2 regions of the Pseudarthrobacter sp. NKDBFgelt genome follow, and region 2 is predicted to be linked to the other one. Evidence: riboswitches for the same ligand, from Rfam matches in the RefSeq annotation. Region 2 holds a riboswitch; the other holds the start of a gene.
What was found. A riboswitch is a leader RNA that binds a small molecule or an ion and turns the genes downstream of it on or off. The one in region 2 is predicted to bind cyclic di-AMP.
Positions count from the first base shown of each region.

Region 1: another riboswitch for cyclic di-AMP. It lies ahead of ACKAE7_RS06120 (LysM peptidoglycan-binding domain-containing protein); the one in region 2 lies ahead of ACKAE7_RS10235 (M23 family metallopeptidase).

Region 1 is NZ_JBJURL010000015.1:333-6,767, forward strand. It holds partial or broken gene ACKAE7_RS06110 (lytic transglycosylase domain-containing protein) at 1-442, opposite strand, end outside; gene ACKAE7_RS06115 (dienelactone hydrolase family protein) at 612-1,586, opposite strand; cyclic di-AMP (ydaO/yuaA leader) riboswitch at 1,857-2,057, shown strand; gene ACKAE7_RS06120 (LysM peptidoglycan-binding domain-containing protein) at 2,061-2,912, shown strand; gene ACKAE7_RS06125 (protein adenylyltransferase SelO) at 3,061-4,536, opposite strand; gene ACKAE7_RS06130 (APC family permease) at 4,533-5,975, opposite strand; gene ACKAE7_RS06135 (ribonuclease Z) at 5,972-6,435, opposite strand, start outside.
Region 2 is NZ_JBJURL010000031.1:16,455-22,889, reverse strand. It holds gene ACKAE7_RS10250 (DUF3027 domain-containing protein) at 1-388, shown strand, start outside; gene serC (phosphoserine transaminase) at 536-1,666, opposite strand; gene ACKAE7_RS10240 (metal-dependent transcriptional regulator) at 1,948-2,643, shown strand; cyclic di-AMP (ydaO/yuaA leader) riboswitch at 2,750-2,991, shown strand; gene ACKAE7_RS10235 (M23 family metallopeptidase) at 3,002-3,826, shown strand; cyclic di-AMP (ydaO/yuaA leader) riboswitch at 3,963-4,136, shown strand; gene ACKAE7_RS10230 (C40 family peptidase) at 4,207-4,917, shown strand; gene ACKAE7_RS10225 (NlpC/P60 family protein) at 5,077-5,859, shown strand; gene ACKAE7_RS10220 (HNH endonuclease) at 6,132-6,435, shown strand, end outside.

The sequences.
Region 1 (6,435 bases), on a different contig from region 2:
CGAGCGCGGCGGTCGTGTCCCCCACGATCTGCACCACGTTGAGCCCGTGCACGGTGTTGCCCTGGACGGCGTCGAGGGCAACAAAGAACCCCATGTTCGTACCGCCGGTTTTGTATGACTGGGCCGCCAGCGCACCGAGCTCTTTCCTGTACTGGACCAGTTTAGAGTCAGCCTGCGCGGTCTGCGCCGCCAGGACTTCCACCCTTGCAGATGCAGCCTGCAAAGCCGCGTCCGTCACCGCGTACTCCGCCGCCGCCTGCACCGCGGCGGAGCCTGCGGCCTCGGACTGGTCCTGAAGGGCGGACAGCAAACCACCTATCCTGGCAATTTCCGCGGCCTTTTTGGCCTCGCTCTCCTTCGCGTCCTGCACCTCCTCCCAGGACGGGAAATCGCCGGGCGGGACCTCCGCAGCACCTGCCGGCGTGAGCCATAGGGTTCCCACCAGCGCACACGAAAGAAGCGCCGCGGCGAGCCGCGCCCTGGGTTTGGTAACGAACCGGCACATAGTCGGGAAGCCTACCGCCTTCATCCTCAGGTTGAAGGCGGACGTTTCTACATCGTTATGGACCGGAGGCAGTTACGTTGACGGGAAGGACAGAAGTGCCGGCCTCTTACAGATGCTGGCCGAACCAGGCAAGGGTGTCATTCCACGCGGCCGTCGCCTGGGCTTCGTTGTAGCGGTCGCCGGTGTCGTTGTGGAAGGCATGGTCCACGCCGGGGTAGACCGTGACTTGGTGGACAACACCGGAGGCTGCCAGCGCATCCTTGAGCGCAGGCATGGGCCCGGTAATGCGTTGATCAAGTTCAGCGTAGACCCCGAATACGGCCGCCTTGATGTCCGGTACTTTGGCCAGGTCAGGGGCGGGTCCGTAAAATGCCGCGGTTGCTTTCAGGCCGACCAGTTCGGTGGCCGCCTGCCAGGTGATGCCGCCGCCGAAGCAGTAGCCGGTCATGGCGACGCGGCCGCCGTCCACGAAGTCCTGGGCCTGGAGGTACTCCAGTGCTGCCGCGAAGTCCGCCACATGCCGCTGGGCGCCGGCCTGGGTGAGGGCGCCGGGTACAGCGTCCCGGTCCATGCCGGCTGTCCCGCCTTCTCGGCTGAGCAGGTCGAGCGCAAGGGCCGCATACCCCTCCTTCGCGAAGCGGCGGGCAACGTCCTCGATATGAGGCGTCAGCCCGCGGTTCTCATGGCAGATCAACACGGCGGGAGCGCGCCCTTCCTGCTCGGGCCTTGCCAGGTAGGCACTGACCGAGGCGCCGCCGGACGGAAACTGGACGGACGCCGTCGTCAATCCTGGCGCCCCCTCCGGGACAGAGAGCGGGCTTTTGGCCCCGGGCACCGCTCCCGACCCCGCAGTCCCGGCAGCGGACGACGGGGAGGGTTCCGGGGTGGGCATGGGGTCGGTGCTCCGTGGCACCTCGCTGGGCGTGCAGCCCACCAGCAGCATCGCCGCCGACGCCGCCGCCATGCTGCCGGTGATGAAGGCAACACGCCGGGTGAAGGTCCGCTGGCTCAGTGCGCCGGTCCGGTAGTCATCGAAGAATTCCTCAATCAGGTATTTCTCATACTTGCCAAGCTGGGTCACAGTCTGCCTCCTCGGGGGTGCCGAACATACTCCTCCCCCAGCCAGCTCCGGACAAGGTTCCCCGGCGATCTTTGCCTTTCCTTTATGGATTCGTGATGAGAAACACTCCCGGCAAAATCGGCGAGCCTGTTCTGCGCACTGATGCCCATGGGTCACGCGTAATCCAGTCGATAGCGAAACCGAGAGAATCGCCTCGCATGTTATCCAAATGTGACAATGGGTGCTAAGTCGGGTTATGGTCTTCAGGTGTCCCTCCCAGACGGGACATTCCCCGTCAGAATGCCGAGCCCTGCCACTGACCCGGGAACCAACGCTTTCCAGCTGGCAGGGACGGGGGAACCAAGTTTCCGCGGCCTTTGAAGGCCTTGGGGTTAAGTCGACAGCGCGTCCGTTCCATTCGGAGGTGTTGCCGGCCGGGTATCTCCAACCCGAACCCGACAGCTCACCCCGCAGGCATGGGAGAGGCGATCAACTGTGTCAAAAAATTCCACCACTGCCCGTCACCGCGCAACCCCGGCCCGCTCCATCGCGATCGAAGGGCTGGCTGTTTCGGCCAAGTCCCTGGGCCGTCCGGCTCTCGCCGTAGCAGCAGCCTCCGGCATTGCCTTCGGCGTAGGCGCCCCGGCCCACGCCGGTGTGAACGGTCCGGACACCACCGAGACCGCTAGCGTCCAGGCGTCGGCCGCCCCTGCTGCAGCAGTCGCAGCCCCCGCCGCAGCAGCCGGCAACGTCCACACGGTTGTATCGGGCGACACCCTTGGTGCCATTGCGTCGATGCATGGTGTCAGCCTGAATGACGTCCTGTCAGCCAACGGGCTTTCCGTCTCCACGATCATCTACCCCGGTGACCAGATTCAGATTCCTGCCGCCGGTTCCGCTCCGGCTGCCCCGGCGCCGGCCTACGTCGCACCGGCTGCAGCACCGGCACCGGCACCGGTCCAGACCGCTGCTGTTACTACCCCGGCGAACACCGGAATGAACATGTCCTACGCGTCCGCACCGGTTACAGCCACCGGCAGCGGCGCCGGAGCAGCCATCCTGGCCAACGCCTACGGCCAGGTGGGCCAGATCCAGGACTGCACCGCGATGGTGGAGAAGGCCCTGCGCACGGTCGGCAAGTCCGTCGGCGACCTTGCCCCGGGCCAGTTCTACCAGTACGGCACCACCGTGGGCACCCCCGCCCCCGGCGACCTGGTGATCACCGCCGGCCACGTGGGCGTTTACGCCGGCGACGGCCAGGTTGTCAGCGGCGGCGTGAACGGCAACCAGACCGCCGTTCACTCCATCAGCTGGCTCAGCGGCGCTTCCTTCGTCCGCGTGGCGTAGTCACCACAGACACAGACACAGGCGCAGCCGGCCCACAGGGGCCAGGCCACTCCAGCAAAGGCGGCAGCCGGGTTCTCCCGGCTGCCGCCTTTGTCATGCTTCCACGGTTTTCATTCTTGATCCGTCCGGAGCCCAGCGTCGCCCGGGGTCAGGTACCGCAGAAGGTCCGGTAGGTGCCGAAGTCCTCCGGCGGCCCCTCGGTGTAGCGCTCCAGCCCCTGGCGTTCCTCGAACGGGGACTTCACCACCTCCAGGAGGCGGTTGAAGTGGCCCATGTCCCCTGCTGTTGCCGCCGCCAGCGCTTCCTCCACCAGATGGTTGCGGGGTATGTACACCGGGTTGACGCTGTCCATCAGCCCGGCGTCGGGCTTCAGGCCGGCCCAGCGCCCAGCCCAGGCATCAAACGCGGCGAGATCCAGGACCATGCCCCGCGCCGGCCTGGTATCGCCCCTGGCGGCCTGGCCAAGGCTCCGGAAGAACTGTGTGTAATCGACAGGTCCGTCCTTCAGCAGGGCGATCACCCCGTCCACCAGTGCCGACGCCTCGTCCCCCTCTTTGCTTCCGGCCGGCCCGCCGTTGATGCCAAGCTTTGCCTTCATGCCGTTGAACCAGGCATCGCTGTACTGGCTGCGGAACTTCCCCAGCGCCTCCACTGCGGGGGCGACTGCCTGTTCCTGGTCCTCGTGGAAGAGCGGCAGCATGGCCTCCGCCAGCCGCGCCAGGTTCCACTCAGCCACCACCGGCTGGTTGGCGTAGGCGTAGCGGCCGCTGACGTCAATGGAGCTGTACACGGCCCCGGGATTGAAAGCGTCCATGAAGGCGCAGGGGCCGTAGTCGATGGTTTCGCCGGAAATGGTCATGTTGTCCGTGTTCATAACGCCGTGCACAAACCCCACCAGCATCCACCGGGCCACCAGCCCGGCCTGGGCGGCCACCACCGAGGCAAACAGTTCCAGGTAGGGATGTTCAGCCTGGGCTGCGTCCGGGTAGTGCCTGCTGATGGCATGGTCCGCCAGCCGGCGCAGGAGCTCCATGTTGTCCGTGGCCCAAGCATATTGGAAGCTGCCCACCCGGAGATGGCTGCTGGCCACCCGGGCCAGGACGGCGCCGGGCAGCATCGTGTCCCGCCGCACCGGGCGTCCTGTGGCCACAACGGCCAGGGCCCGGGTGGTGGGGATGTTCAAGGCGTGCATTGCCTCGCTCACAAGGTATTCCCGCAGCATGGGGCCGACGACGGCACGGCCGTCGCCAGCCCGGGCGAAGGGGGTGCGGCCGGAGCCTTTGAGATGCACGTCCCGCCGGCGCCCGCCAACGTCCACCAGTTCGCCGAGCAGGAGCGCCCGGCCGTCGCCGAGCAGCGGTGAGTAGCCGCCGAACTGGTGCCCCGCGTATGCCTGGGCAACCGGGGTGGCCCCGGCCGGGACGTGGTTCCCCAGGAGCAGCCGCACGCCTTCGGGGGTTTTCAGGTATTCAGGGGCAAGTCCCAGCTCGCCGGCCAGGGCATCGTTGAGAACCAGGAGACCGGGTTCGGGCGCTTCCTCGGCCTGCCAGGGAACGGCGAGTTCCGGGAGTTCACTGGCGAAAAGTCCTTCGAAGGTGACAGTTGATTCTGCTGCTGCAGTCATGAATCAACCCTAGCGCCGTCGTTTGTCCTGCGGTTGATCAGCCAGGTGATAAGCCACAGGATGACTCCAATGGCCATCAGTCCGCCGGCGATCTGGTACTGGATGATGTTCCTGCCCACCCAGGGTCCGGCAAGGAATGCGCACAGGGCGGCGGCAACGAGCGGAAGCTGGCCCGGGGACGTGAAGAACACCTTGCGGTGGGGGTCCCGTTTGCGGCGCAGCACCACGCAGGCCACGTTGACCACCGTGAAAACGCACAGCAGCAGGAAGGCGGTGGTGCCGGACAGGTTGGCCACAATGTTGCTTTCGGGATCACTGGTGACATACAGGATGAGGCCCAGTGCCAGGACAGTGGAGAATGCAATTCCCGCCCACGGGGTGCGCCGGACGGGAAGGACCTTGCCCAGCTGGCGGGGCAGGACGTGCTGGCGGGCCATGCCGTAAATCAGCCGGCTGGCCATCAGCATGTTGATGAGGGCCGTGTTGGCGACCGCGAAGACTGCCAGGAAGGGAAAGACCCTGTCGATCGGGAAGTCCGGCGAGCCCTTGTGGACCACTTCCAGCAGGGCCGCGCCCTCAGCTTCCCGGATGCCCTCGAGTTCGGTGGGCGTGAGGACGCTCACCACGGACACCGCCACCAGCATGTAGAGCAGGACTGCTATGCCCAGGCCGGTGAGCATGGTGCGGGGAAAGATTTTCTCGGGGTTCTGGGTCTCTTCCACCATGTTGACGGAGTCCTCGAAGCCCACCATGGCAAAAAACGCGATGGAGGTGGCTGCGGTGACGGCCAGGAAGAGTCCCTTGTCCTGGGAGTCGTTGAAGACGAAGATTTCGCCCGGGTTTCCGGTCCCCTGTGCCATGACAAAGAACCCGACGCCGATCACAATGCACAGTGCGGCCATCTCCACCACCGTGAGCACCACATTGAACTTGACGCTCTCCCCCACCCCACGCAGGTTGATGGCGGCCAGGAGGAGCATGAATCCAAGGGCAACCGCGGTGATCACGCCCTGACCGGGTTTGCCCATCCAGCCGTTGATCTCAAGGCCGCCAAAGAAGTTCTGGGCCAGGACGTTCGCAGAGGTGGAGGCGCTGGTGATTCCGGAGCAGACCACCGCAAAGGCCACCAGGAAGGTGACGAAGTGGATCCCGAACGCCTTATGCGTGTACAGCGCGGCACCCGCCGCCTGTGGATACTGCGTAACCAGTTCAAGGTAGGAGAAGGCGGTAAGCGTGGCCACCACGAAGGCCAGCAGGAACGGCAGCCAGACGATTCCCCCCACGGTGCCTGCCATGGTTCCGGTCACCGCGTAGACGCCGGCGCCGAGGATGTCCCCCACGATGAACAGCAGGAGGAGCTTGGGTCCCAGCACTCTCTTGAGCGTGGGCTCCTTGCCATGCGCGGTAACGTCTGACACTTCTTCTGAAGCTGCACTCACGAGTGACCTCCATGGCTGACTTGGCTGAATGAGGGGTTTGGCATCGATGCGGTGACCGGCCCGTGCTGCAGCGCGGCGCCTTGGGACCAGCGCCGCCGCCGGGGGAAGCCGATACGCTGCAGGTCCTCTGCCGCGATGACCGCAGCAGCACCCGCACGGGCGCGCGCCTGGGCCGAGAGCAGTGTGGCGTCGCCGCCGTACCGTTCGGAGAAGTGCGTGAGCACCAGGGTGCGGGCGCCGGCATGTGCCGCCAGCTCTCCCGCCTGCCCTGCTGTGAGGTGGCGGTACTGGCCGGCCAGCCCGGCGTCGTCGTCTGCGAAGGTCGACTCGGCGACGAGGAGATCGACGCCGTCGGCCAGTTCCTCTGCGCCCGGGCAGGGCGCCGTGTCCATCACGAAGGCGAAACGCTGGCCCGGCCGGGCGGCGCTGACGTCATCAAGCCGCACCCCTGCCAGGCTCC
Region 2 (6,435 bases):
AAGCGAAGGCGACCGCCTGGTGACGCACCTGTTTGAATCCCGGCTGCCTGGCTACCTGGGCTGGCAGTGGTACGCGGTACTTACCCGCAACTCCCGCTCCAAGGTGGTCACCGTCAGCGAACTCGGCCTGCTGCCGTCGGAAGATTCGATCCTTGCCCCGGAATGGGTGCCGTGGGCTGAACGCGTCCGGCCCGAGGATGAGCAGGACCAGGAGCCGGAGCAGGTCCGGGCAGGGGAGCCGGAAGCTGGCGGGCAGGAAGCCGGGCCCGTGGAAGGCGAAGCCGATGACGACGCCCAGGATGCCGGAACAGAGCCCGCCGTCGACGCTCCTGGTGGTGCCTCTCTTCCGCCCGCACAGCACGCGGAAGACGACGCCGTCACACCTTGAGGCACGCTGAACACTCCCCGCGACATACACAAAGGCGCCGCCCGGAACTAACTCCGGGCGGCGCCTTTGTAATTTAACGCTCTTTGCTGCTGGGTGCGCTGCTTTTGGGACCACTGAGCCCGCAGCGCGGACTGCTGCTGGAGCCCGCTACTTGCGCAGCTTGCCCACCACGAAGTCGATGCTGGCCAGCAGCGCGGAAACGTCGTCCGGTTCGATGGCCACGAACGTGGCGATGCGCAGCTGGTTGCGGCCGAGCTTGCGGTAGGGCTCGGTGTCCACGACGCCGTTGGCCCGCAGCACCTTTGCCACCACGGCTGCGTCCACGGACTCGTCAAAGTCGATGGTGGCGATGACGTTGGAGCGCTCATCCGGGTTGGTGACGAACGGGGTGGCGAACTCGGAAGATTCGGCCCAGCTGTAGATGCGGCCGGCGGAATCGGCGGTGCGTGCGGAGGCGAAGTCCAGGCCGCCGTTGGCGTTCAGCCACTGCACCTGGGCATCCAGCGTCACCAGGGTGGACAACGACGGCGTGTTGTACGTCTGGTTCAGCCGCGAGTTGTCGATTGCGGTCTGCAGGTCGAGGAAATCCGGGATCCAGCGGTCGGTGGCCTTGATGCGGGCCGCGCGGTCCAGGGCGGCGGGGGAGAACAAGCCCAGCCAGAGTCCGCCGTCGGAGGCAAAGTTTTTCTGCGGGGCGAAGTAGTAGACGTCGCTCTCCGCCACGTCCACGTCAAGGCCGCCGGCCGCTGATGTTGCGTCAACCAGCACCAGTGCGCCCTCGTCCGCGCCTGCTACGCGCTTCACGGGGGCGGAGACGCCGGTGGAGGTCTCGTTCTGCGGCCAGGCGTAGGCATCAACGCCCGCTTCGGCCTGCGCGGCCGGGCGGGTACCTGGTTCGGACTTGATGATGGAGGAGGCAGCCAGGAAGGGCGCCTTGTTGGTGGCGGCCGCGAATTTGGACCCAAACTCACCGAACGAGAGGTGTTGGGCCTTCTGCTCCACCAGGCCGAAGCTGGCGATGTCCCAGAACGCAGTGGAACCGCCGACACCGAGGACCACCTCATAGCCCTCGGGTGCCCGGAAGAACTGGCTGAGGCCCTCGCGCACCGACCCCACCAGGTTCTTCACCGGAGCCTGCCGGTGCGAGGTTCCCAGGATGGTTTTCGACGCGGCGGAAAGCGCATCGATCTGCTCCTGCCGGACCTTTGACGGGCCAGCGCCGAACCGTCCGTCCTTGGGCAGGAGGTCGGCGGGAATAGTGATGCTGTTTTCGCTCACAGGTGCTCCAATTTCGGCGTGGACGCGGCTAGGGTCCGGACGGGTGGTTGCTTGGCGGACAGTCGGCTGTGACTGCAACTTTCGGCCCTCCTCATTCTGCCTGAACAGGCGTTGGGGCGGGAACCGGCGCCGTCATAGTCCAGACACTGAGACGGCCTGGTGTGACGGCCGCCAACTATTCGGACAAAGTCAAAATAGGCTAAGCTTTTCAACGGACTACGTCGCGCGGAAGGCGATACGGTGGGACAACGCAAGGTACTGCGCTCGAGGAGCTGAGCTGGATGACGGATCTGATCGACACTACGGAGATGTACCTTCGGACCATCTTGGAGCTTGAGGAAGAGAATATCGTTGCCCTTCGCGCCCGAATCGCCGAACGCCTGCGCCACTCAGGGCCCACAGTGTCCCAGACCATTGGCAGGATGGAGCGGGACGGCCTGGTGGTGGTCTCGGGAGACCGGCACCTCGAACTCACCGAAGTTGGCCGGAAGCGCGCTACCGAAGTGATGCGGAAGCACCGGCTGGCGGAGAGGCTGCTGGCAGACGTGATCGGCCTGGACTGGGCCTACGTCCATGACGAGGCCTGCCGCTGGGAGCACGTCATGAGCGAACGCGTGGAACGGCGCATCTACGAGCTGCTTGACCACCCAACGGAGTCCCCATACGGCAACCCCATCCCTGGCCTCGCTGCCCTCGGCGGCCAGGCATCACAGGGCTTTGCCGACGGGGCCATCAGCCTTCTGGAAGCAATGAAGTCCTATGGCCCGGCGTCCGAGGTAACCGTAAGCCGCCTGGCTGAGCCGATCCAGGTGGAACCGGAACTGCTGGTCCAGCTGGACGAGGGTGGAATCCGCCCCGGGGCCGCAGTCTCGCTGGAGCGGGTGGGAGACTACATTTCGGTCCGCGTGCCCGGCATAGAGGGCGCCCTGGAGCTGCCACCGGAAGTGGCGGCCCACGTCTTCGTTGCCATCCGGTAAACGGGCCTACTACCCCGGCTGGGGCAGAATAGGCAAAGATAACGGAATTGTTACTTTGGGACTTCTGGCCCTATAGTTAAACCCAAGCGTAGATACTAAAGCGTTACCTGATCCGGAGCCGAGCTCTGCCAGCGGATCAGGTGCACGAGTCATTACTGGCAGAGGCGGGGGAACCACAACCGGCAGACGGGGGACTGCCTTGGGGTGAAGTCCGTCAGCAGCAAGCCTCTTCCAGCGTTGGATCCTTCCGGGGATACCTCTGTGCCGAGCTTGCCCAGGCGGACCGGGTCTGTGAACTCTCTGACCCGAATCCGACAGCTAACTTCGCAGGCTTTCCAGAGAGGAACCCTTCTTGTCCATGCAGACCCCCAAGGGGCGCCGCCGCGCGGCCGCCCCCGTTTCAACGCCGCGCGTTGTCGAGGTCATCACCACGGAACGCCCCCGCGATCCGCACCGTGATGCACGCCGCCGTCGAGGACCCTTCCGGCAAATCACTGAATTTGCCTCCGCCAGCGGAATCGGCCAGAAGGCCGGAATTGCGCTGGCCGCCACCGGGCTGGTGTTGACCGTGACCGTTCCGGCCACCAGCCCCGTCATGGCCACCGACAGTGCCGGCAGCGTTACCCCGGTGGCAGCCTCGGCTATCACTCCGCAGCCGCAGGTATCGGCCGAGGCCGGCGCGCAGATCGACTTCAGCCGCTCTGCCGTGGTGACCCAGGCGGACCCCGACGGCAAACTGAAGCAGCTGCTCAGCGCGCAGTCCGCAGGTTCCGTATCCCGCGCAGCATCTGCCGGAAGCCTCGGAGCCCCTTTGGCCGCGCTGTCCACTGCCTCCCCGTTCGGTTACAGGGTCAGCCCGATCACCGGCGGCTCCGGTGACTTTCACCGCGGCCAGGACTACGTGGCCCAGTGCGGCACCTCGGTCCTGGCAGCAGCCACCGGCACTGTGACATTCGTTGGCTGGCACCAGTACGGCGGCGGAAACCGGGTTGTCGTGGACCACGGCAACGGCCTGGAGACCACGTACAACCACCTCTCGTCCTTCAGCGTCACCGAGGGCCAGACGGTCTCCCGCGGCGATGTCCTCGCGCTCAGCGGCACCACGGGTGCTTCAACAGGCTGCCACCTCCACTTCGAGGTCCAGGTCAACGGCGAAGTCGTCGATCCCACCGGCTGGCTGTAGTCAAATGATGGTTCACTCTCGAATCATCGTGACCTGCCGTGACCTGAATGTGACATTCAACGAAAACTGCTGTACCGTCTAACTCGCGTCAACTTTTCCGAAGTTGACGCTCTTGTGCGGATTGCCTAGCTCTGCCACCGCTCAAGGTCCGTTCGCATTTCATCGTCTGGCAGGGGCGGGGGAACCAATTTTGGTCTTTGCTTGAGCGAAGGCCTTGGGGTTAAGTCGCAAAGCTTCCTTGGAAGCGATGTGGCCGGGTGACTCCCATCCGAATCCGACAGCTCACCTCGCAGGCATTGGGAGAGGCTACCTTCGTGTCTTCACGCCATAATTCTGCGCGCCACCGTGCGCAAACGGTTCGTACCAACCCTTTGGACACCGTGTCCAAGGCTGTTAGTGCCAATGCCGGGACAGTAGGTCGCCAGGCTGCCGTTATCGCAGCCGCTTCCGGTCTCATCCTCAGCATGGGCCTGCCTGCAAACGCCGCGGACACCACCGCCGGCGTTTCCGCTTCCACCGAGTCCGGGTCTGCCCAGTCCGCCCTCGCGGTGACCGCAGCACCCACCGCCACCGTCTCCTTCGAGCGTCCCGTGGTGAAGACCACCGCCGCTCCGAAGCCGGCACCGGTGCGGGCACAGTCGACCGATTCCGAGAGCCGGACTGCTTCCGGAACCCGGACGGCTTCCACCGCGTCGGCCTCCACCGCGCCGGCTCCCGAAGCTGCAGCTGAGAAGCAGGCCGAAACGGTTTCCTCGGCCTCCACCTCCGGCATTGCCGCACTCGCGTACACCGGCATCGGCCGTCCCTACGTCTGGGGCGGCACCACCCCCAACGGCTGGGACTGCTCCGGCTTCACCCAGTGGGTTTATGCCCAGGCCGGCATCAGCATCCCGCGCGTCAACGCCTGGACGGCAATGACGCCCACCTCCACCCCGCAGCCGGGTGACCTGGTCATGCAGAACGGTGGCGCGCACGTAGGCATCTACGTCGGCAACGGCATGATGATCAGCGCGCTCAACCCCTCCCAGGGCACGCTGCTTCACTCGGTGGCCGCCACCGGAAGCTCCGCCTTCTTCACGATCAATAAATAGTTCTTGGGCCTTCGGGCCCAAGAGCTATTTCTTTGCTCCACCACGCTTTCCACAAACACCACATCCCCGTTCGGGGCGTGCCGGCGTACCCCCAAGATGCCGGCACGCCCATACCCCTTGGTGCCCACAACGGCCTGAGGAAAACGAAAGAGAGAACTGATGACTACTCGTGCCACCGCACGGCATCGCGCCGAAGTCACCAAGACCAGCTCAATTGCCGTTATCGCCAAGGCTGTTGGCGGCAACGCCGGCGGCATGGGCCGCCAGGCAGCGGTTATTGCTGCTGCTTCAGGCCTGGTGCTGACCAGCGGCATCGCTGCAAACGCGGCTGACTCCAGCGTCCAGCGCGACTCCGCCCCGGCGTCCACCCTGGAAGTTGAGTCCTCTGTCGAGGCGCCGATCTCCGCTGCTTCCACCATCGCCATCACCTTCGAGAAGCCGGCCGTCACCACCACGCCCGCGCCTGTTGTGGTTGTCGAGGAAGAGCCAGCTCCTGTTGAGGTCGAGGAAGCCGAGCCGGCTCCCGCCGTCGTCCAGCCTGCCGCAGCCCCCAAGGTGACCGCCAAGGTAACCACCGCCTCTGCACCCGCTGCAGCTCCTGCCGCTTCCGCCAGCGGCAAGGGCGCAGCCATCCTCTCCGCTGCGTACGCACAGCTGGGCGTCACGCAGGACTGCACCATGCTGGTGACCAACTCCCTGGCTGCAGTGGGCATCAACTTCCACGACTGGCCTGCAGGGTACCTCTCCCTGGGCCGCACCGTAAGCGCCGCGGAAGCCCAGCCGGGCGACCTCATCTACTACGCAGACGGTGGCGCGGGCATGGCCCACATCGCTGTCTACGCCGGCAACGGCCAGGCTGTCCACGGTGGATACAACGGAAACCAGACTGTCGTCTTCAGCGCCAATGTTGGCTCCGGCCCTGTTTTCATCCGCGTGAACTAACGAGCCCCGCGTTAGCCTTTCCCTGGGAACGGCACGAAGAACCCCTGCCCCGCGGCAGGGGTTCTTCCATTTAAGGACGATGCCGGCGGAGTGCAGCCCGCAGCCACCCGGGGAACCCCGCCAATGGACCCGACACGGCAGTTTTGGAAAACCGCAATTAGCTGATAGTGGGCTTCTATGTTTACTCTTGTGGTGTCGATCCATAGCCCGGACATGCCGAGGGCAGCCGGCCCTCGTGCCCCTGACGGGTGCGGCCGTGAAGAGGTACGTGCATGCGCACTCTCGTTCTGAATGCTGGATATGAACCGCTGGCGGTCATCACGTTCCGCCGGGCGCTGGTGCTTGTGCTCACAGGCAAAGCCAGCGTGGTTGCCGAGGGTGATGATCCCGTGGTGGGACCGCAGGAGATATTGGGCCGCCCGTCCGTTATCCTCCTGAACCGCTATATCCGTCCCAGATACAACCAGGCCACGGCCGTCAGCCGCCGCGGAGTGCTGAGGCGTGATGGCCACCGGTGCGCCTACTGCGGAAAAGCAGCCCACACTATCGACCATGTCCAGCCCAAGTCCCGCGGCG